DNA from 3 places in the Halomonas sp. NyZ770 genome. Region 3 is predicted to be linked to each of the others. Evidence: predicted binding sites of a transcription regulator. Region 3 holds the regulator's gene; each other region holds the start of a gene.
The links. The regulator PhoB, encoded in region 3, activates phosphate uptake and scavenging genes when phosphate is short. The targets are predictions, from matches to a motif close to TGTCATANNNNTGTCANA.

Region 1 (7,847 bases), 390 kb from region 3:
TGGGGCATTCGATGTATAACATAAGCGTTAACGAGAGGGCTCGCCACTGGTCGTTCTGACTGTGTGACACAAACGGCGTTGGCAGGCTAAAAATGCGCTATACGCATTTGTCTCATGTGCCAGTTTTATACAGGTTTCGAGTCGTCGGTGGGCTGGATTGGCATAGCAGGGTGGTTTGTTTATTTTCATATGTATTTGTTTTTTATTTATTTTTCTATTTTTTAAAAGTTTTGGCCTGGCTGATGCATTATCATGGTCAGTAGCATGAACTGCCTCGGGTTCACAGGGAGTGACCCCTTTCTTCATCGACAGTGTGGGCAGGCTAACAGGCAGTCAAGGAGGGCAGGACGCCCAGAAAGCACCAGGGACGTGTAGGGACATTGAGCCTGCTCACTCTTGCCAGCACTTGGATGTGCTGGCCATCAAGGCCAAGGATCGGCAGCGATGCAAAACAGCCATCTCGCGTTTGTGGGATGGTTTTTTTGTGTTATTTTTTTGTCTCAAGTAACTGATTTTAGATACTTTTACAAATCCATCCCTTCATCTGTACAGTAATGGTACAGATGGGCGCAGTGTTTTGGTCTATCCTGTCGTGTAGACCAAATTTCAGCGGTGAGAAGACGTCAACGCAACGGCCGCACACTGACAGGGACACGCGTTATGGCGATGGTATTGATGTTATGCATGTTCGTGCTCTTCTTGGGGTTTTCGGGGGTAGGCCTGTATATGGCGTTCAAGACGTCATTTTCAGGGGGCCTGGAAGAGCGTGACGACATGCCACCTGATATGTAAGTCCTCCCTTGCAAGACATCCGTCCCAATGCAAAACGCCCGCTATTGCGGGCGTTTTGCTATCCGATGTTTACTTGCCTTGCCATCGACCCTTGCCACGATTGGGCACCATCCTGCCAAAGTAGAGCAATCCGAATGCCAGCCAACCGACGGTCAGTATGGCGGTCAATCCCAGCACGGCGGGTGCGCCAAACTGGGCAATCAGCGGTAACGCGGCGGCGGTGAACAGGCCGCCCCCCACCACGGGTTCGAACATCAGCTGTTTGTAGCCAAAACTCTCCAGTGCGCCGGACTTGTTCTTGGGGTCTGCCATGCGCATCAGCAACAGTCCGGTGACGGTCACCCCCATGGATTGGCCGAAGTCACCAATACCGCGTTCGAACCAGTTCTCGGGGATCACGCGAGGGGCGATCACGATCAGCACGAACAAGCCCCAGGCAATCCCGGCCAGTGCCAGCAGCAGGAACGGGATGAAGTAATCACCCAGCGTGGTCAGCGAAAGCGTCGCGAGGGCGGCCACGATGGTGAAATCCAGCGCGGTGCCCGCAATACGTGACATGGTGCGGGTGGATACGTGCCGTTCCAGCCCAAAGCGCATGACACATAGCTGTACGATCACCCCGCCAATCATGGCAATGGGAAACAGCGGCACGTGGGCGAGTATTTCCAGCCCGCCGTCGCGTGCCCAGGTCATCTGCTCTACCCACTGCAGGCCTGTCAGCAGCAGCCAGCCAATCACGATGGCGATGCCCACCAGCCCGATATGCAGGCTCAATGGGTCGGTGGTGCCTGCTTCTTGTGCCAGATCCTTCTTGAATTCGCTGAACTCTTCTGTAGAGGGGCGTTCGTCTTCACGCAGGCTTTCATCCGGCTGGTCTTCTTCACGGGTGGGTTTGACCACGCCTCTGCGTGCCGCGATGTTGATCATCACCGTGCCGATCAACACCCCCGAAACGATGCCGACGGTGGCCAGGCCCAGCGCCAGGTCGGCGCCTTCCTCAAAGCCGAGGTCGGCGAAGGTGTCGGCCATGCCTGCGGCGGTGCCGTGCCCGCCTTCGAAACCGATTTCAATCAGTGCCCCCACCATGGGGTTCATGTTGAACATGGGAACCAGTACCAGCAATGCAAGGCTGAGACCTACCACATACTGGCCCCACGCCATGGTCTGGCCCACCACGACCTGCGGCCCTGCACGTAACCAGATGGTGCGCAGCCCAGGGATGGCCTTGCCGATGAACAGGGCAGCAAAGACGACGTTGATCAGCAGCCCGGGCAGCGCCGACCAGCTCTCCTGGACGTAAGTGGGGAACAACCCGGGGCTTTCTTCGAACAGTGTGGGCATGAAGCGCCCGATGACATCGGGACCAAGCAGCAGCAGGAGCAGCCCGCCAATCACCGAACTGGGAAGAAACAGGCGGCGCAGCCAGGGTAGCCAAAGGCGCAGCGCATTGCTGACCAGCAGCACTAGCGCAATGAGCACCAGCGCGATAAACAGTTCACCTACGGTCATGGTCATCTCATCGCTCCTTGATGATCCGAAAAGGGTAATGAGATAAACGTAGTGCCAATCAAATGAAAGCGCTATGGCCTTCAGGCGTCGAACAGCGCCTAGCCCATCCAGTAAAGGCTCAGTAACGCAAACCCGTAGCCCATGGCAGCACCGGCCAACACGTCACTGGCATAGTGCAGGCCCAGGCCTACTCTTGAAATCGCGATGATCAAGGCAAGCGGTAACACGATTGGTAGCAGCCAGGGCGTGTGGCTGGCCACCAGGACGCTGAACATCACGGCATGCATGGTATGACCACTGGGAAAACTGTAGCGGTCTCGGGCAGGTTCGCCGCAGTGGACGCCCCCCAGGTAGGTGATGAAAGGGCGTTCGCGACAAAGCCGAGTTTTCACCAGCTTGTAGACCAGGATCGCCAGCAGCGCGATCAGTGAGTATTGCCACATGCGCCATAGGCCGTCTGTTTGCAGCCACGGCTGAGCTGCAATCAGCAGCACCCAGACGGGCCAATCACCCAGTTTGCTGGCCGTCTGGAGCGTCAGACGCCAGGGGCGGTAGAGCGAGAGATGCGTCACGCGCTGGCAAAAGCGCCACTCCCACAGGTCAAGACGATCGAATACGACAAGCGGGCGAGCTCGCATGGCGGGCCTCCTGGGCATGGTGCAGGTAACGTAGAAATTGCTCGGCAATGCCCGACCAGCTCTGTTCCAGTGCGCGCAGGCGGGCGACTCTTCCTAGTCGTGCGTAATCGGCAGGGTGCTGGCACAGCGTGACCGCTGCGTGTTGAAAGCCCAGCGCATCGTCGGTCGCCACGGTGATGCCGTTATGACCACTGTGAATCAGTTCTGCACTGGCTGCGTGGCGAAACGCCACGACTGCCAGGCCGCTGGCCATGGCTTCGGTCACTACGTTGCCCCAGGTTTCGGACAGCGAGGGAAACACGAACATGTCGGCGCTGGCGTAGTGGCGGGCCAGCGAATGCTTGTCCACAAATCCGGTGAAGTGGGCTTCTGGCAAGGCTTTTTGCAGCTGGCTGCGGGCCGGGCCGTCGCCCACGATGACCTGCGCCATATCGGGGCGAGCGCTGCGCATGGCTTGCAGCGTTTCCTGCAGGAGCGAAAGGTTCTTCTCGGGTGCCAGGCGCCCCACGTACAGGGCCACCGGTTGATGCTCGCTGACCCCCCACTGCTGGCGCAGCGCGAGGTCGCGGTGGGCAGGGGAGAAGCGCTCGCCGTCGATGCCTCGGGAAAGCACCTGCACGTCTTTGATGCCATCCTGGCGCAGCGCCACGGCTTGCTGCTGGGTAGGCACCAGGGTGAGGGCGCAGCCATTGTGGAAATAGCGCAAATAGCGTCGTGTCGCTTTGGCCAGCCAGGCAACACCATAATCTTGGCAGTAGTGGTCGAAGTTGGTATGCCAACCGGCCACCAGCGGCAGTTCCAGGCGCTGGGCTGCCTGGCGGGCCGCCCAGCCCAAGGGGCCTTGGGTTGCCAGATAGACGACGTCCGGGCGGTACTGCTGCCAAAAGCGCTGAAGCTTCCCAGGGCGGGCAAAGCCTACCTGAACGTCGGTATAGTTAGGCAGCGCAAACCGCTTGACCTGAAGTTCCTGGGTAGCGCACGCAGCGCTGCCAGGTTGACGCGGCGCCGGGCGTATCACGTCCACTGTGATACCCAGCAACAGCAGTTCACGACACAGCCGGTTCAACGTGTGCGCGACGCCGTTGATTTCCGGTGACCATGTTTCGCTGACGATACAGAGTCGCATGAGCGATTCATCCCTTTATCACGTTTAGCGCCATGGTGAGGCCCAACAGTGACACCGAGGCGACAGCCAGGTGAACAAGCGATGACACGCAATGTGCCCTGTCTTGTGCCGCAGGAAGCAAGTATCGTTACATATACCAGGAAAGTGACTTGACCCTGACGAAAGGAACCCAGTCCATGACCTCACGACACTTTGTTACTCCATGCGCCATTGCGGGTGCACTCATGATCTCGTCATCGGCCGTGATGGCCGACGAGACCTTTACCCTGACGATCTATCACACCAACGACCTGCATGGCCGCACGGATGCTTACCCGGCCCTGGTGGCCACCTTGAACGAGGCCCGGGAGGCCTATGGCGAGGGGTTGCTGCTGGATGCGGGGGATATCTTCTCCGGGACGCTCTACTTCAACGAATTTCAGGGCCAGGACGCGCTGACCTTCATGAACCTGATGGGCTACGACGCGTTCGTGCCGGGGAATCATGAGTTCGACCTGGGTGACCCTGAGACCGGTCATCAGGCGTTGGCGGCGTTCTTTGCAGGGGCAGACTTCCCCATTCTGGGCGCCAACCTGGACTTTTCGGCGTCTCCCGAGTTTGCCGAGCGCCTCGGGGAGAGCATCACGGCCGACCCCCAGGCGGGGTATCTCTATGACGGCATGATCCTCGAACATCAGGGGGAGCGTATCGGGATCTTCGGATTGAGCACCCAGGATAGCGACGCCATCTCCAGCCCGGGCCAGGTCACCATTGGTGAGTATCGTCAGGCGGCCGAAGCGATGGTCGAGGCGCTCGAAGCGCAGGGAGTCAACAAGATCATCGCGCTCACGCATCTGGGCTACGACAGCGACCCCCGCGTCGGTAACGACCTGCTGCTGGCAGAGCAGGTCGAGGGGATCGACGTCATCATCGGGGGGCATAGCCATACGCGGGTCGCCCCGCCTGCGCTGCTGACCGAGCACTGGCCAGCGCCCACCGTGGTAGGGCAGGCGGGTGAGTATGGCCAGCATCTGGGGGTCATGCAGGTGATCTTCGATGCCGATGGCGTGGTCCAGGAGGTCAGCGGTGAGCTGCTGGCCACCGACGAGCGCACGCCGGATGCGGCTGCGCTGGAGCTTTTAGCACCGTATACCGAGGCCATCGAAGCACTGCGTGACGAACAGGTAGGTGCGAAGGCGATTCTGGCGCTGCCCAACCCTCGTCATGGCCAGGGTGATGCGCTGAGCGTACGCGCCAACGAAACGGCGCTGGGCAACCTGATTGCCGACGGTCAGCTCCATGCAGCGCGCAAGGTGGTACCGGACACCCTCATGGCGCTACAGAACAGCGGCGGTATTCGTGAAGCGCTGCCCCAGGGGGATATCACCGTGGGTGACCTGATCGCCGTGCAGCCGTTCGGTAACCGTTTGACGCTGCTGGAAGTCACTGGTGCCGAGCTGCTGGAAACCTTCGAAATTGCGCTGACCAATGCGCCGGACGAAAGCGGTGGCTTCCTGCAGGTGTCCGAAGGCACGCGGCTCACCTACGACAGTCGTCAGCCCGCAGGCGAGCGTCTCATCAGCCTGGAGGTGAACCGCGAAGGTGCCATGCAGGCGATCGATCCGGACAAGACCTATACCGTGGCCACCAACAACTTCACGGCGGCGGGTGGCGATGGTCACACGGCACTGGGGGCGGCCCACGACGATGGCCGCCATACCATCGTGGGCCATACCGACTGGGAGATGTTGCGTGATCATGTGGTGTCTCGTGGCGAGGTGTTCTATCAGCCCGAGGGTCGCATTGTGGATATTGCCCAGGACGAATAGTCACTTCATCGCCCTGGGCAAGCGGCAGGCTCAGCCGGTGCGCTGCCCGGTGGTGGCATTGAACGGGTGCAGGGCTCCGGCGGTGACGTACAGGTTGAGCGTCTCGCCCTCCTGAACGGGGGGCTGGCCTGCGGTTTTCAGTACCGTAGGCTGTTGGCGGTCGGCCAGATGCACGTACAGGTGGCTTTCGGCCCCGGCTGCTTCGTACAGCATCAGCGTGGCTCGTAGCGCGATATGCGGCTCGGCAGGCGGTGTCAGCAGCATGTCATCCGGGCGAATACCCAGGGTATCCGTGCCTTCCGGCAGCTGGCTCAGTATCCCTTCATGATCCTGGGGGGCCAGATACGCCAGCGGCAGGATGTTCATGGCAGGGGAGCCGATGAACTGCGCCACGAACAGCGTGGCAGGGCGCGTGTAGATCTCCATGGGCGTGCCTACCTGCTCGATATTGCCTGCGTTCAGCACCACCAGGCGGTCGCCCAGGGTCATCGCTTCGAGCTGGTCGTGGGTGACGTACAGGCTGGTGGTCTTCAGGCGACGCTGCAGCTGCTTGATCTCGACGCGCATCTGCACCCGCAGCTTGGCATCCAGGTTGGAGAGCGGCTCGTCGAACAGGAAGGCCGAGGGCTCGCGTACCAGCGCGCGTCCCATGGCCACGCGCTGGCGCTGGCCACCTGAAAGCTTGCGCGGTTTGCGCTCCAGGTACTCCTCGATTTCCAGCATTTTGGCGGCGGCGCGCACGCGCTGGTCGATGTCATGCTTCTTGAAACCGCGGTTCTTCAAGCCGTAGGCCAGGTTGTTGTAGACCGTCATGTGAGGGTAGAGCGCATAGTTCTGGAACACCATGGCGATGTCCCGTTCGGCAGGCTCCAGCCGATTGACCACCCGCTCGCCGATCTTCAACGTGCCTTCGGTTATGGTTTCCAACCCGGCCACCATGCGCAGCAGGGTCGATTTACCGCAGCCGGAAGGCCCCACCAGTACCACGAATTCACCATCTTCGATGTGCAGGTCGATGCCTTTGACGGCTGCCACGTTACCGGCGTAGGTTTTCTTAAGCCCTTCCAGGGTAATGCTGGCCATGGTTACTTCTCCGTCTCGGTCAGGCCTTTCACGAACAGGCGTTGCATAAACAGGATCACCAGTACCGGTGGCAGGGCCGCCATCACGACGGCCGCCATGATCAAGTGCCATTGGGGGTTTTCATCGGAGGTCATGCGCTGAATGCCCATCACGATGGTGTAGTAATCCGGGTTGGTGGTGATCAGCAGCGGCCACAGGTACTGGTTCCAGCCGTAGATGAACATGATCACGAACAGCGCCGCGATATTGGTGATCGAGAGCGGCATCAGAATGTCCTTGAAGAACTTCAGCGGCCCCGCGCCGTCCACCCTGGCGGCTTCCAGCATCTCTTCAGGGATGGTCATGAAGAACTGGCGAAAGAGAAAGGTAGCGGTGGCCGAAGCAATCAGCGGAATCGACAGCCCGGCAAAACTGTTGAGCATCTTCAGGTCGGCCACCACCTGGAAGGTGGGGATGATGCGCACCTCCACCGGCAGCATCAAGGTGATGAAGATCAGCCAGAAGAACAGCATCCGAAAGCGGAAACGGAAATAGACGATGGCAAACGCGGACAGCAGCGAGATGGACAGTTTGCCCAGCGTAATGGCCATGGCCATCACGAAGCTGTTCCACAGCATGGTGCCTGCCGGTGGCGCGCCCGCGTTGGAAACGCCGGACTGCCACATGCGCGTGTAGTTTTCCAGGCCGTGGCTGCCGGGCAGCATGGGCAGCGTGCCGCGCAGCAAGTCGCCGGGGGCCTGGGTCGAGGCCACCAGCGCCACGTACACCGGAAATACCACCACGGCAACGCCCAGGATCAGCGTCAGATGGGCCAGGAGGTTGGCCCAGGGGCGGTTTTCAACCATAACGAAACTCCTCACAATCCGCCTGGATCAGTAGTTGACCCGGCGC
Region 2 (7,847 bases), 420 kb from region 3:
ATCCACCTGCGCTTGCTGCTGGCAGCGCTGCTGATCGTGCTATTGGCCCTGCCGGTGGCGGGTGGGCTGCTGGCCCATCATTATCGTAGCGCCGCCGTGAACGCGTTCGACGAGCGTCTCGAAGCGACGCTCAACGTGATCATTGCCGGTGTTGCCTACGACCCACTGAGCCAACAGCTGCGCTATGAACGTGCCTTGGGCGACCCCCGCTTCGAATACGTGTTTTCAGGCTGGTATTGGCAGATCACCGACAGCGAGCAGCACACGGTGGCGTCGCGCTCGCTATGGGATCAGCGGCTGTCCGTGACCCACAGCGAACAGGTGTCTGCACGGACCTTGCCAGGGCCTAGAGGGCAGCAGTTGCGAGTGGTGGAGCGGGATATCTATCTGGCGCCTTTGGAATCGCCGCTGCACGTCAGCGTGGCCGCCCGTGACGATGCCCTGGTGGCTGAAATCCAGGCCTTCCAGCGCATGCTGTGGTTAGGCCTGCTGGGGCTTGGCGCGGTGTTGCTGGGGGTGCTGGCGCTCCAGGTGCGTTGGGGGTTGGCGCCGTTACGGCGCATGAATGCCAACCTGCGCGACGTGGAGCAGGGCCGTGCCGAGCAATTGGATACCCGACTGCCGCAAGAGCTGGCCACCCTGGCCAGCTCCATGAACGCCGTATTGGCGCGCGACCAGCGGCTGATCGAGCGCGGACGCTATACGGCGGGTAATCTGGCCCACGCCCTCAAGACGCCGCTCAGCGTCATGCGTCTGCTGGTGAAGCAGCTGCCCAGCGACAGCCGAGCCACCTGGGACGTAGAGCTTTCGCGAATCGACAATGCGGTGCGTCACCACCTGGCCCGGGCCTCGGCGGCCGGGGACAGCGGGCGCTTCGCCGCCATTGACCTGCAGGCCACCCTGGCGCCGCTGATGAGCGGATTGGCGCGTCTTGCCCAGCGGCGGCACATCACCCTGACGCAGACCGTGGATAGCCAGATGCGGGTACACCTGGACGACCAGGACCTGCAGGAGATGGTGGGCAATTTGCTCGATAATGCCCTGCGCTGGGCCAGCCAGACGGTGCATGTGAGCTTTCAGGCGCAGCAAGGCGTATTGAGGCTGACGGTGAGCGATGACGGCCCCGGCATGACCGCCGAGGAGTGCCAGGAGGCCGTGCAGCGCGGCAAGCGCTTGGATGAGCAGCGTTCCGGGAGTGGGCTGGGGCTGGCCATCGTGGCCGATCTGGTGGCCCTGTATGGTGGGCAGATGCGCCTGCAGCGCGCCGAACAGGGCGGGCTGGAGGTGGTGATCGAACTACCCGTGCTGGCCGCGCGGGCCTGAAGGAGCAACGATGATCGACGTCACCGAAACACTGCCTGACGTACTGGTGGGTCCGCTGCTGCGTCGCTTGTCGCCGTCACGCCTGGTGATGTGGCTGGTGGCCACGCGACCGCTGGCTCTCCAGCTGGTTCTGTTTCCGGACACCCCCGACCAGCAAACCTACCCACTGTCTCGCCAGGATCACCAATGTGTGGCCATCGGCGAGCGGGCCTACCTGTACTGCATCGACCTGAGCTTGCCCAGGGCACTGCCCACCGATATACGCATCGCCTACGACCTGCAGGTACAGAGCCGCCAGGGCGTATGGCAGCGCCTTCCCGAGTGGGCACCGTGGTTATGTCACGCCGGGCAGGCCTACCCGGCCTTTGTGCTGGCATCGCGTCACCACCGCCTGATGCACGGCTCCTGCCGCAAGCCCCACCACGACAGCCCCGATGGTCTGGTGCGTGCCGATGCCTGGCTGGCCGAGCGCCAGGAAGCCCCTGGCGAGTGGCCTGCCTGGCTATTGATGACCGGTGACCAGGTCTACGTGGATGACGTGGCAGGCCCCACCCTGCGCGCCGTGCATGCACTCATCGCCCGGCTGGGGCTGGCCGATGAGCAGTTGGAAGGCGCCACGGTGAACGATAGCCAGGCGCTCTATGCGGCTCCCGAAACCTATTATCATCGCGAGTCGCTGCTGCCGGATGTCACCAGCAACGCGGCCCTGCGCGAGCGTTTCTTCGGTGGGGTGAAAAAGCCGGTGTTCACCTCGGCGCACGCCCAGAACCACCTGATGACCCTTGCCGAAATGCTGGCCATGTATTGTCTGGTCTGGTCGCCGACTCCCTGGCAGATCATTGCGCCCACGCCTCCCGAGCTGGCCGAGCAGGAGGCCGAAGCGTACCGTACCGAACAGGCGGTCATCGATGCCTTCGTGGCAGGTCTGCCCCAGTGCGCGCGGTTGATGGCCCACGTGCCCAGCCTGATGATCTTCGACGATCACGACGTCACCGATGACTGGAACCTGACCGCCGATTGGGAGCGCTGTGCTTATGGGCATCCGTTCTCCAAACGCATCATTGGCAACGCGCTGGTGGCCTACCTGCTTTGCCAAGGGTGGGGCAATGCCCCGGACAAACTCAACCCGCTGCTGCATCAGGTCGGCACGTTGTTCGATGGGTCGGGCACCTTGAACCCCCAGGCCCAGGACAGCGTGATCGAGCGGCTTCTGCGCTTTCAAGGGTGGGAGTTTCAGGTGCCAGGGGCCCCCGCGCTGATCGTGCTCGATACCCGTACGCGCCGCTGGCGCAGTGAGCGCAACCCCAAACGGCCCTCCGGGCTGATGGACTGGGAGGCGCTCATGGAGATGCAGCAGGCGCTGTTGGGCACCCCCAGCGCGGTGATCGTCTCGCCTGCCCCGATGTTCGGGGTCAAGCTGATCGAGGGCATTCAAAAGCTGTTTACCCTGGCCGGCAAACCGTTGATGGTGGATGCCGAAAACTGGATGGCCCATCGCGGTGCCGCCAGCGTGCTGCTGCACATCTGGCGGCACTCCAAGACACCCGGCAACTACGTGATCCTGTCGGGCGACGTGCACTACTCCTTTGCCTACGACATCGTCGTACGCGGGCAGGAGCAGGCCCCGCATCTGTGGCAGATCACTTCCAGCGGCGTGAAAAATACCTTCCCTCGGCGGCTGCTGGATACCTTCGATCGGCTCAATCGTTGGCTATACGCGCCGCTGTCGCCCCTCAACTGGTTTACCCAGCGGCGCAAGCTCAGCATCTACCCTCGGGACCCCGAGCAGGCCAGCGCTGGCGAGCGGCTGTGGAATGCCAGCGGGATAGGCCTGGTCAGTCTCGACGAGAACGGGCGTCCCACCGATATTCGTCAGTTGGATGCCCGCGGTGGCGACGCGGTGTTTCCGCCGCCGGACATCCCCGGCATGAAGGCGCCCACCGGTGGTTCGTCATGAAAATGTCATGTAAATGACGCACGCTTGCTGCCCTGGCACCTTCCTGATGGAGTTGACAAGTCATAGGGATCGTTGACGTTTGACAGGGCAGCAGGCACATGACCGCACAAGAAACTCAGTGGCTTCACCAGATTATCGCGGCAGAAGAGCTGCACGTACTTTTTCAGCCCATTGTCGATGCCAATCAGCAGGCCATTTATGGCTACGAAGCGCTGATCCGTGGCCCCAGCACCTCTCCGTTGCATTCACCGCTAAGGCTGTTCGACGTGGCGACCCAGGCTGGTCTGCTGGTGGAGCTGGACCTGCTTTGCCGACGGCTCGCCATTCGCCGTTTTGCCGAACTCGCACTCCCTGGGCTGCTGTTCCTCAACGTCATGCCGCTGACCATCGTCGAGCGTGATTTCCGCGAGGGGCTGACGCTGGGCTTCATTCAGGAGAGTGGCCTGCCGCCGGAGCGGGTGGTGATCGAGCTGACCGAGCACGTGCCCATCCACGATTACGACCTGATGCGCCAGGCGGTGGCCCACTACCGCGACATGGGGTTTCAGGTGGCCCTGGATGACCTGGGGGCCGGTCACTCCAGCCTGCGCCACTGGGCGGAGCTGCGCCCGGATTTCGTCAAGCTGGACCGCCATTTCATTTCCGGCATCGATCAGGAGCCCGCCAAGCGGGAGTTTCTGCGCTCGATACTGGACGTCGCCAAAAGCCTCGACTGCCAGCTCATCGCAGAAGGGGTCGAAACCGCGGCAGAGCACCTGTGCCTGTGGGAGCTGGACCGTGGATTGGCGCTATTGCAGGGTTTCTACTTCGCACGTCCCAGCGTTCAGCCGCCTGTTCAGCTCAATACGCTGCTGCCCGCCACCACGCAATTGAAAACTCCCGCCGGGCGTACGGCGCATACCATCCTGCGCAGCGTGGAGGCCGTGGCGCCCAGTGTGTCAGTGCCCACGTTGGCGGAACGGTTTCGTGAAACGCCGCATCTGCGCTGCGTGGCCGTGATCGAACAGGGCGTGCCCATTGCCGTGGTGCGGCGCAACGGGTTCCTGACGCTGTTCACCAACCCTTATAGCCATTCGCTGTACGCCAAGCGCTGCGTGCTGGACATCGCCGATCGCAAGATGCTGGTGGCCGCCGCCGACATGCCCCTGGAAACGCTGAGCCAGCAGCTGACCGACAGCCGCGACATCGAACAGGAGGACTTCGTCATCGTCGATGGCGAAGGGCAGTATCTGGGTATGGGCAATATCGTCGATTTGCTGCGCGAGATCACCGCCATCCAGGTGCGTCAGGCGCGCCATGCCAATCCACTCACCGGGCTGCCCGGTAACATCCTGATCAATGAAACCCTCACGGCCTATCTGAGCCAGGGCAATGGCTTTGCCGCTGCCTACGTGGATCTGGATAACTTCAAGGCGTTCAACGATGCCTATGGTTATGCCCGCGGGGACCATGTGATCATCTCGCTGTCGCGGCTGCTGCAGGCTCAGGTGGAAAGCGCGGGGGGCTTCATCGGACATATCGGTGGCGACGACTTCATGATGCTGTTACCGCTGGAGCACTGGGAGAGCGTGTGCCAGCAGATTCTGGCCTCCTTCGAGGTCATGGCCCCGAGTTTCTACGAGGAAGAGGACCGCCAGAGAGGCGGGCTTTCCATCGAAAGCCGTCAGGGAGGCGTCAGCTTTTTCCCTTTCGTCAGCGTGTCGGTAGCCGTCAAGCCCATCAGTGACCCGGGCCACTGCAAGGCCCTGGACATTGCCAGCCAACTCTCCGAACTCAAGCACCAGGCGAAGAAGATTGCCGGGAACAGCCTGTTCGTGGAACGGCGTGGCTGCTGCGTGGAGCAGTGAGCCGACAAAGCAGCAGGTCGTTCACGCGGGTGTCATGTAGACGTCACGAAGTTGTCACCCGCCAGACCCGCCGCTGTCATCTTGGGGCGTCAGGATACATCCACCTCTTACTACCCCGTTAGGTGATCCATGCAATCCTCTCGTCTCTCTACCGTGTCACTCTCGCGCACCCTGATCAGTGCTGCCGTTGCCAGTGCCTTCGCTTTCAGTGCGATGAATGCGGCTGCCGACCTCTCCTCACGCTACGTGGACAACGATGGCGACATGGTGGCCGATATCCCCAGCGATGAGTCTCGGTTGGTCGATCCGGACACGCTGGTCTTTGCTTACACGCCGGTTGAAGACCCGGCGGTCTACGCCGACGTATGGGCGGGTTTTCTGGATCACCTGAGCGAAGCGACGGGTAAACGCGTTCAATTCTTCCCGGTGCAGTCGAATGCTGCCCAGCAGGAAGCGCTGCGCGCTGGCCGTCTGCACGTGGCTGGCTTCAACACCGGTGGCGTACCGGTGGCGGTCAACTGTGGCGGCTTCCGTCCCTTCGCCATCATGGCGGCCGAAGATGGCAGCTACGGTTACGAAATGGAGATCATCACCTACCCCGGTAGCGGTATCGACGGCATGGAAGACCTGCAGGGTCGTCAGTTGGCCTTCACTTCCGAAACGTCCAACTCGGGCTTCCGCGCACCGTCCGCGCTGCTGCGCTCCGAGTACGGTCTGGAAGCCGGTGATGACTTCGAAACGGCGTTCTCCGGCTCCCACGACAACTCCATCCTGGGCGTCATCAACAAGGATTACGATGCGGCGGCCATTGCCAACTCCGTTGCCCATCGCATGCTGTCACGGGGTGTCATCAACGAGGGTGACTACGAGGTGATCTACACCTCCGAAACCTTCCCCACCACGGCATACGGCACCGCCCACAACCTGACGCCCGAACTGCAGCAGCAGATTCAGGATGCGTTCTTCAGCTACGACTGGGAAGGCACCGCCCTGCAGGCGGAGTTCGAGAACTCAGGCGAAGCGCAGTTCATTCCCATCAGCTATGAAGAGCACTGGTCGGTCATCCGCACCATTGCCGATGCCAATGGCGTCACTTACGACTGCGATTGATTCCAGCGCTGCGTGACCCTGTCGGCCAGGAGGGCAACCTTCTGGCCGACGCGTTATGGGGTCGAGTCAGTTGAACGTTTTGAGCGACAAGCAAACGAGGCATTCCACATGTTGACACTCACTGGCGTTGGCAAGCGTTACCCGACGGGCGACCGCGCGCTGACCGATATTCACCTATCGCTGCCCAAAGGCCAGGTGATGGCGCTGATTGGGCCATCGGGTGCAGGCAAAAGTACCCTGATCCGCTGCGTCAATCGTCTGGTGGAACCCAGCCAGGGCAGTATCCGCCTGGAAGAGACCGAACTGACCAAACTGTCGGGCAGCCGCCTGCGTCACGCACGTCGCTCCATGGGCATGATTTTTCAGGAATACGCCCTGGTGGACCGGCTGACCGTCATGGAAAACGTGCTGTCGGGCCAACTGGGCTATGTCGGCTTCTGGCGCAGCTTCTTGCGCCGCTACCCCCAGGAAGCCGTTGCTGAAGCATTTCGTCTGTTGGAGCGGGTGGGCTTGCCCCATGCCATCGACAAGCGCGCCGATGCGCTGTCGGGTGGCCAGCGCCAGCGTGTCGGCATCGCCCGCGCACTGCTGCAAAGCCCCAAGTTATTGCTGGTGGATGAACCCACCGCCAGCCTGGACCCCAAAACCTCGCGCCAGATCATGCGTCTGATTCGCGAGCTGTGCGCCGAGCGCGAGCTGGCTGCCATCATCAACATTCATGACGTGGCTCTGGCGCAGCAGTTTGCCGACCGCATCGTGGGCCTGCGTGCCGGACAAATCGTCTTCGACGGCAAGCCCAGCGAACTCACCAGCGAGATCCTCACCACCATCTATGGGGAAGAGGACTGGGACACCACGCCCGAGCCCGCCGACGAAGAAGATGAGCCATCGCAGGTAGCCCTTGCGCCCACATCGGCAGCGCCCACGTCGGCAGCCAAAGCACACCATGACGCGCGGCCGCTCACCCAGGTTGCCAGTGGAGGCGCGCTATGAGCACGGCAGACGCCACGGCGCGCCAGCAAGCTGCGCGCCAGGGTCAGTGGCGGCGTTTGCCGCTGATCGAAAACCCACGGTTGCGCTGGGGCCTGGCCATTGGTGTGGTGGTGTATCTGGTGCTGGCGCTGTCGTCGGTGCAGGTCAACTGGGCGCGGGTGGCGGAAGGCTCCGGTCGAGCGCTCAACTTTCTAGGGGCCTTTTTGCAGCCCGATTTCCTCAGCCGCCAGAACGACATCATCGCCGGGCTGATGGAAAGCCTGACCATGACGCTGACCTCCACCGTGATCGGCGTCTTGCTGGCGATTCCGGTAGGGCTGGGCGCGGCACGCAACATTGCCCCGCTGCCCATCTATACCCTGTGCCGCGCCATCATTGCCATCTCGCGGACGTTTCAGGAGATCATCATCGCCATTCTGTTCGTGGTGATGTTCGGCTTCGGGCCGTTTGCGGGCATGCTGACGCTGGCCTTCGCCACCATCGGTTTCATGGCCAAGCTGTTGGCAGAAGATATCGAGGACCTGGACTGGAAACAGGTCGAAGCCGTGCGTGCCACGGGGGCAAGCTGGTGGCAAACCATGAACCATGCGGTGCAGCCGCAGGTGATGCCGCGCTTG
Region 3 (7,847 bases):
GACGATACGTCAGGAGTGCTCAATGGATATCACGAGCGAGACACACAGCCAACACATCTCTCGCCAGTTCAATCAGGAGCTGGAAGAGCTGAAGACCCACCTGATGGCCATGGGCGGTCTGGTGGAAAAGCAGGTGCAGGATGCGGTGCACGCCCTGCTGGAGGGCGACAGCCGCCTGGCGGAAAAAGTGCGCGACAACGACCGTCAGGTCAACGACCTGCAGCTGCAAATCGACGACGAATGCACCCGGGTGCTGGCTCGCCGTCAGCCGGCGGCATCGGACCTGCGGCTGGTGCTGGCGGTCATCCGTGCCACCTCGGACCTGGAGCGAATCGGCGACGAAGCCAGCAAGATTGCCCGCAACGCGCTGTTGTTAAGTGAAAATAGCGGTGGCATTCGCGGTCTGGTAGAAGTTCGCCATATCAGCGAGCACGTGCGCAAGATGCTGCGTGACGCCTTGACCGCCTTCGCCCGCTTCGATACCGAGCTGGCCATGCAGGTCGTTCGCGAAGACGAATCGGTAGACGACGAGTACGGCAGCGCCATGCGCTCGCTGATGACCTTCATGATGGAAGACTCGCGCTCCATCAGTTCGGTGCTGAGCATCATGTGGGTACTGCGCGCCCTGGAACGGGTGGGCGACCACGCCAACAACCTGGCGGAATACGTGGTGTACCTGGTGAAAGGCCTGGATATTCGCCACAGCGATCCCAGTACCCTGGAACAGAAGGTCATGAAAAAATCTTGACCTGCCCGCCAAACCCTCCTGCAATACGCCCAGATAATCATCTGGGCGTTTTTTTAGGGAGTAATGTCGCGTGAATGCACTCAACGCGTTGGGTCAAGGCACCCGCCTGGTGTATCAGCCCGGGCTAAGGCGCTATGTCTTTCTACCCATTCTGGTCAATCTGCTCGTGTATACGGGTATGGTTTACGTGGTCTTCACACGCTTTTCGGGCTGGCTGGAGAGCAGCATGGCCATGGTGCCAGGCTGGCTGGAGTGGTTGTCGTGGCTCATCTGGCCGCTATTCTTCATCAGCTTGCTGGTGGTGATCTTTTTTAGCTTCACCCTGGTGACTCACCTGATCGCAGCGCCTTTCTATGGGTTTCTGGCGGCTCAGGTAGAGCGCCAGGCCACCGGGCGTGAGCCTCTGGATGACCGAGGGCTGGCCAAAACGGCGCTGGACGCCGTGGGTCGAGAGCTGGTCAAGCTGAGCTATATCCTGCCGCGCATGGCCGTGCTGTTCCTGTTCAGCTGGATTCCCGGCTTGAACGTCTTCGCGCCTCCCTTATGGGCGCTCTTTTCTGCCTGGGTCATGGCCATTACCTATCTGGATTACCCGATGGATAACAACAAAGTGTCGTTCAAGGACATGCGCAGCAGGCTTTCACGGCGCTGGTGGCCGAGCATGACATATGGCGGGCTGGTCATGCTCATCACCTGGATCCCCTTGGCCAACCTGTTCCTGATTCCAGGCGCCGTCGCAGGCGCAGTCCTCATGTGGGACCGCCACTATCGTGGCACACCGGACACGCGGGATAAGGCGGCAGGCTCGGCGCTCTGAATCAGAGCCACTCATCAAAGGGTCATCAAAGGGCCGCCCATATAGCAGGCACAAAAAATTAGACCCCGCTAGGCGGGGTCTCGACCACTCTTACTTGTGAACGATACTGACTGCTGGCTTCCTATCCGTTTGCGGGACTCCAACCTTGGAATTTACCCTGACCAGTGTCTTGACCGTTTTCTGATTCATCCGTGAATCGATGAGCATCCTTGCTATGGGACATCCTTGCCCCTTATTTGCTCAATCCTAAGCGTAAGAGTTTTTTTCAGCTTTGCAAAGAATTGTTACTTAGCTGCCGCTGTTTTCTTCAACTACGTCTTCTGGGGTGTACTCGGCACCACCACTCATGTTGGTGGAGTCCGGCTCATCCACGACGTCGGGGCCTTGTGTGCCGTGATCCGTCGTCAGGTCTTCGGTGTCATAGCTGCCGGGCTCGGCCGTGCCAGACTGTGTGTTCATGGGCTCATCTTCGACGGTTACATCCTGATTCTGGTCGATGGATGAGTGATCCGTGGTGTCTGCAAAAGCCAGTGGGCTTGCCATCAGGCCGAAAGAAACACCTAAAATACCAGCTTTCTTGAGTAGTTCCTTGGACATCATATTCCGCCTCCTCGATCGCTGTTGATACCGCATAGTTAAGGAAGAGTGACTTCATGTCTTACCAGTTCCTGCGGTAATCTTCCTTGCCTAGAATATTGCATACGTTGTGCCACGCATGCCAAAAAATAAAAAAATTATTTATTATCAATAATTTAAAAAAACAAGGATGGTATAAAGCATGGGCTCAGGGGGGCATGACCACCCCTTTGAAGTGGTTAAAAATGACACATGAGTGATGTGTGACCAGAGTTCTATGCCAATATGGCACACTTATACAGAGATTGTGCAGAAAGGGGATAAGGAGGAACGCAAAGCGACATCGAGCCCTCAAGCCGGGCCGCTGACTCGCTTGGCAGGGAAGACACAGCGAAAGGATGCCCCCTCGCCAGGATGTGACTCTACGTTGAGCTGTGCCTCGTGGCGCAGCAGCACGTGCTTCACGATGGCCAGGCCCAGACCCGTCCCTCCTGTTGCCGTACTGCGCCCTTTATCCACTCGATAGAAGCGCTCGGTCAGGCGGGGGATATGCACAGGATCAATGCCATCGCCATCGTCCTCGACCTCGATACACCCGCTGCCGTTGGCGGCCACCGACCAGCGCAGCGTGATCTGGCTGCCTTCCGGGGTATAGCGCACGGCATTGAAGGCCAGATTGGAAATGGCGCTGCGCAGCTCCTGCTCGCTGCCGATCAGCCCAGCGTCGCTCTCCAGAATGACCTGCACACTGTGCTGCTGCCTGGAGAGCGCCAGAGCGTCTCGGCGAATGCTGTCGAGCATGGGGCCTACGGCCAGCGTCTGGTGATCATCGCCTCCCTGGTCGATTTCCAGCCGTGACAGCAGCAGCAGGTCGTTGACCAGATTCTGCATCCGTCGCGTCTGCTCCTCCATCTGTACGATCCCTTTGCCCAGGCGGGGAGGCAACAGCTCCTTGAGGTCGCCGTAGGTTTCCAGATAGCCCGACAGCACGGTCAGCGGAGTGCGCAACTCATGGGAGACGTTGGCGACGAAGTCACGCCGCATCTGCTCCAGGCGATGCAAGCGCGTGATATCACGGGCCATGACCAGGCGCTCGTCATCGCCATACAGAGTGATCTGATACTGGAGGATACGCCGCTCGTCGATCGGCGAGGTCAGCGTCAGCGGCTCGCTGTAATCGCGGGCATTGAAGTAGCTGATGAAGCGAGGATCGCGCAGCAGGTTGGTGATGTGCTGGCCACGATCGTGGGCGGTTTGCAGCCCCAGCATGTCGGTGGCCGCGCTGTTCCACCACTCCAGGTCGCCGTGTCGGTCCAGCATCACCACGCTATCGCGCATGGCTTCGGAGGACTCCTGAATTCTCGCCAGCGTCGCCCGTAAACGGCTTTGGGTAATGCGCTGGCTTTTCTGGTAGCGATAGAGGCGGTCGAACAGCTCCCCCCACATGCCCTTGGCCGCCGGGGGCTCATCGTGGGGGTGAAGCGTCAGCCAAAGGAAGAGCGCCCGAAACTGGCGCAGATGATAGACCAGACAAAACAGCAGCCCCGCCGCCAGCCCGGCGCCAGGGTAATCCACCAGCCATCCCAGGCAGAGGCCCAACAGGGCCAGCCAGATGATGCGCCAGATCTCACGGCTCCACAGGCGCACGCTTACACTCGCGCAGAGAACCGGTACCCAGTACCGCGCACCGTTTGAATCAGATTTTGATGAGGCTCGCCCAGCGCTTTACGAAGACGACGAATATGCACGTCCACCGTGCGCTCTTCCACGTAGACGTTGCCACCCCATACCTGGTCAAGCAATTGGCTGCGCGTGTAGGCGCGCTCCTGATGGGTCATGAAAAACTGCAGCAGACGATACTCGGTAGGCCCCATTTCCAGCGCCTTGCCATGGGCGCTGACCCGGTGGCTCACAGGGTCCAACAGCAGGCCATTGATTTCGATGGGGTCTTCCACGCCACGCGGCGTGGCCCGGCGCAGCACGGCCTTCAGGCGGGCCACCAGCTCACGGGGGGAAAAGGGCTTGGTGATATAGTCGTCGGCACCCGCTTCCAGGCCCTGGATCTTGTTGTCCTCTTCGCCCTTGGCCGTCAGCATGATGATCGGCAGCTCGGCAGTGGCTTCTTCGCGCTTCAACCGACGGGCCAGCTCGATGCCGCTGGTGCCCGGCATCATCCAGTCCAGCAGCAGCAGGTCAGGCTGGTGGTCGACGACCATGGCGTGGGCATCCTGGGCGTTGTCCGCTTCAAGCACGCGATAGTCAGCCATTTCCAGCGCCACGGCGATCATTTCGCGGATAGGCGCCTCATCATCGACGATCAGTACGGTCTTGGCGGTCATTCCAGGGCCTCACGGTGCTCTATACAGGAAAGTTCAATGACATGTGTGTGACGATAACACCATGACTTGATGACAGTTCCATGACACACAATCAATTTAGCCCGCCATCGGCCACCAGCTCAAGGCAATACCTGCAAAGACCAGCAGACCCGACCAGTGGTTGTTCAGGAAGGCCTGAAAACAGCGGTCACGATCGCGCCCGACGATCAGCCACTGCTGGTACACGAACGTCGCCGCCATCCCCAGCAACCCCAGCCAGAAAAAGCCCCCCAGCCCGACGCGCAGCGCGACCCAGCTCAGCAGGGCCAGCACGCTTGCCTGCAGCAGCCCGATGATCAACCGGTCAGCACGGCCAAACAGCACGGCGGTCGACTTGATGCCGATTTTCAGATCATCGTCACGGTCGACCATGGCGTACTGGGTATCGTAGGCAACGGTCCACAGCAGGTTGGCACTGAACAGCAGCCAGGCTTCCAGAGGCACGTGGCCCAATACCGCGCCAAACGCCATGGGAATGGCCCAGGAAAAGGCCGCGCCCAGCACCACCTGCGGGAAGTGGGTGTAGCGCTTCATGAACGGATACACGAAAGCCAGCAGCACGCCGCCCACCGACAGCAGCACGGTGAACCAGTTGGTCAGCAGCACCAGAATGAAGGCAGCGGCGACCAGCGCCACGAACAGCAGCTGGGCTTCGGTTTCGCTGATGCGTCCCGTGGCCATGGGGCGCTGGCGAGTACGCTTGACGTGGCCATCCACATGGCGGTCGGCATAGTCGTTCACCACGCAGCCCGCAGCCCGCATCACGTAGACACCGGCAATGAAGATGATCAGCACGGAGCGGCCCGGCACCCCTTCTGCAGCCACCCACAGCGCCCAGAGCGTCGGCCACATGAGCAGCCAGGTACCAATGGGCCGATCCAGGCGCATCAGCTGAAGAAAGTCTGCCAGCCGGGCCCAACCCGTTGGCCGCAACAGAGAACGGTCCATGCTCATGCTTACCTCGTGAAAGAAACTCCAGGATAGCCTAGCGCGAGGGCAGGCTCAGCGCATCGGCCATGGTCGATAAAAAATACTCTTGAACCAGCAGCGACAGCCCCGCGTGCTGAAAGACCGAGCGACGCCCCCACTGGCTACGCCCCTTGGCGGGTGTACCCCACGCCGTGAAGCGCGGGCGCGACGCCGTGGCCTGTAACGGCCCGCGCACCAGGTCCGGCTGCTGAAACAACCAGCTGCCCAGCGAACGCTCGCCCAAGGCCCCCAGGCCTTTGCCCTGCAGCTGCTCCAGCGGTGCCACCGATCGCGCCACCACCCAGGGCGTGCCGTCGATGCACAGCGCCACCTCGCGTAGCCAGGCGTGGCGACGTGGAGCGATGCCCAGCGCCATGGCTTCGTCCTGAAACGGCAGGCCAATGGTCTGGCGCAGCAGGCGTACGCGGAACTGGCCCGGCGCTCCGGCCGCCATCAGGCGCGCCGTCAGGGAGTCGGTCGAGGCCACCCACTGCCACCAGGCCGCACTCATGGCAGGCCGCGCAGCGGCAACCGGCCGCCAGTGGGGGGGTAGCGAAAACGCAGGGCGTGGCAACTCAACGAGCGTCACCTGAGCCTCCAGAGCAGTCAATTGGAAAGACAGCTAGTGTAACATGATGGCTTGGCAGGCTTTTGTTCCTTACCCCCGGATAACGATATGCCCGATTCACACTTGAGCGAATCCCCACATGCCGAGCTGGTCATTGTCGGCACTGGCATGGCCGGTATTGGCCTGGCGCGAGCGCTGCGCCGCCAGGGAGATTCTCGCACCATCGCGCTGGTCAGCGCCGACCGTGGCGAAGAGTACAGCAAACCGCTGCTGTCCACGGGCTTCGCCAAGCGGTTGAGCCCCGAAAAGCTGGCGCAGCGCAGCGCAGAAGCGCTCGCCGACGAACTGAATGCCCAGGTCATGGCCCACACGCAAGTCGTCGAACTGGTGGTGGAACACCAGATGCTGCGCCTGGGCAACGGCACCCTGCTCCGCTACGAGAACCTGGTGCTCGCCACCGGCGCGGCCCCGCGCACGCCGTTCCAGATACCCGATGCGCTGGAAGGGCGCTGCTTCACGGTCAACGACCTGGACGACTACCGCCGACTGCATGCAGCGCTCGCCCAGCCAAGCCGAGTGGCGATCATTGGCGCGGGCCTGGTGGGCTGCGAATTCGCCAACGACCTCCATGCGGGCGGCCACCATGTCACCCTGGTGGCACCAGAGAGCACCCTGCTGCCGCGCCTGCTGCCCGAGCCGCTGGGCCACGCCCTGGCCGAAACCTTTCGAACGGCGGGCATGCAACTGGCGCTTGGACGCACGCTGGACAGTCTATCCCTGAATGCCGACCGCGAACTGATACTGCAGCTCGACGGCGGTGAGCGCCATACGGTGGACATCATCCTGTTGGCCACGGGCCTTGCGCCCCGCACGGCGCTGGCCGAGGCCGCCGGACTCGCGGTCAGCGCCCGCGGTATCGAGGTGGACCGGCTGCTTCGCACCCGCCAGCCGAACGTGTACGCATTGGGCGACGTGGCCTGCATCGACGGCGTGAACGCCATGTACGTCCAGCCGCTGCAAGCCAGTGCCAAAGCGCTGGCGGCCACGCTGGGCGGCTCACCCACCCCGGTAAGCTTCGGCGCCTGGCCGATCATCGTCAAAACGCCCCTGCTCCCGGTGGTGGCCTACCCACCAGTGAGCACACCGCAGCACTGGCGAGTGGAGGGTCATGGGCAGGATTTGACGGCGCTGGCGGAAGATAAAGACGGTCGTTTGATTGGTTTTGCGTTGACAGGGGGCTGCGTGAGAAGGAAAGTGGAGCTTTCCAGAGCTGTACCTGCCCTGCTAGGCTGATTTTCGCCGCATTCACGACTAGGCTGAATAAGCCCTGCCGGGGTGGGTTACCAACAACATTGACGTTTGTTTTTCACAAGGGAGATTCCTTCATGCGCAAACCTGAACTCGCCGCTGCCATCGCCGAGAGTGCTGACCTGTCCAAGGACAAGGCAGGCCAGGTCCTGAATGTCATTCTGGACGAAATCACCAACAGCGTGGCCAAAGGCGAAGACGTCACACTGATTGGCTTTGGCACCTTCACCGTACGTGAACGCGCCGCCCGTACCGGCAAGAACCCGCAGACCGGCGCACCGCTGCAGATTCCGGCCAGCAAGAACGTGGCGTTCAAGCCAGGCAAAGCGCTCAAGGACGCCGTTTCCTAATGAAGCTTTCGCTGACGCTGTGGCTCTTGAGCTTCATGCTCAAGCGCGCCCTGCGCCGCAAGCCGCGCTTTCGTGAGCAGTTGGAACGCATGCGCGGCCTGGACTGGGGCATTGCCACAGAAGATTTGAGCAC

Region 1: LG409_RS01350 (bifunctional metallophosphatase/5'-nucleotidase) is a predicted target of PhoB. The motif match lies at 4,113-4,130, and genes of this name have one in related genera.
Region 2: phnD (phosphate/phosphite/phosphonate ABC transporter substrate-binding protein) is a predicted target of PhoB. The motif match lies at 5,158-5,175, and genes of this name have one in related genera.

The regions. Positions count from the first base shown of each region.
Region 1 is NZ_CP085143.1:270,260-278,106, forward strand. It holds gene LG409_RS01335 (sodium/glutamate symporter) at 862-2,307, opposite strand; gene LG409_RS01340 (phosphatase PAP2 family protein) at 2,400-2,939, opposite strand; gene LG409_RS01345 (glycosyltransferase family 4 protein) at 2,902-4,065, opposite strand; gene LG409_RS01350 (bifunctional metallophosphatase/5'-nucleotidase) at 4,290-5,873, shown strand; gene LG409_RS01355 (sn-glycerol-3-phosphate import ATP-binding protein UgpC) at 5,904-6,956, opposite strand; gene ugpE (sn-glycerol-3-phosphate ABC transporter permease UgpE) at 6,959-7,801, opposite strand; gene ugpA (sn-glycerol-3-phosphate ABC transporter permease UgpA) at 7,829-7,847, opposite strand, start outside.
Region 2 is NZ_CP085143.1:306,183-314,029, forward strand. It holds gene LG409_RS01495 (sensor histidine kinase) at 1-1,323, shown strand, start outside; gene LG409_RS01500 (alkaline phosphatase family protein) at 1,334-3,280, shown strand; gene LG409_RS01505 (bifunctional diguanylate cyclase/phosphodiesterase) at 3,379-5,127, shown strand; gene phnD (phosphate/phosphite/phosphonate ABC transporter substrate-binding protein) at 5,257-6,237, shown strand; gene phnC (phosphonate ABC transporter ATP-binding protein) at 6,346-7,230, shown strand; gene phnE (phosphonate ABC transporter, permease protein PhnE) at 7,227-7,847, shown strand, end outside.
Region 3 is NZ_CP085143.1:3,910,041-3,917,887, forward strand. It holds gene phoU (phosphate signaling complex protein PhoU) at 23-748, shown strand; gene cysZ (sulfate transporter CysZ) at 819-1,565, shown strand; gene LG409_RS18070 (hypothetical protein) at 1,854-2,165, opposite strand; gene phoR (phosphate regulon sensor histidine kinase PhoR) at 2,493-3,788, opposite strand; gene phoB (phosphate regulon transcriptional regulator PhoB) at 3,791-4,480, opposite strand; gene ubiA (4-hydroxybenzoate octaprenyltransferase) at 4,577-5,467, opposite strand; gene LG409_RS18090 (chorismate--pyruvate lyase family protein) at 5,505-6,077, opposite strand; gene LG409_RS18095 (NAD(P)/FAD-dependent oxidoreductase) at 6,165-7,349, shown strand; gene LG409_RS18100 (HU family DNA-binding protein) at 7,442-7,714, shown strand; gene LG409_RS18105 (hypothetical protein) at 7,714-7,847, shown strand, end outside.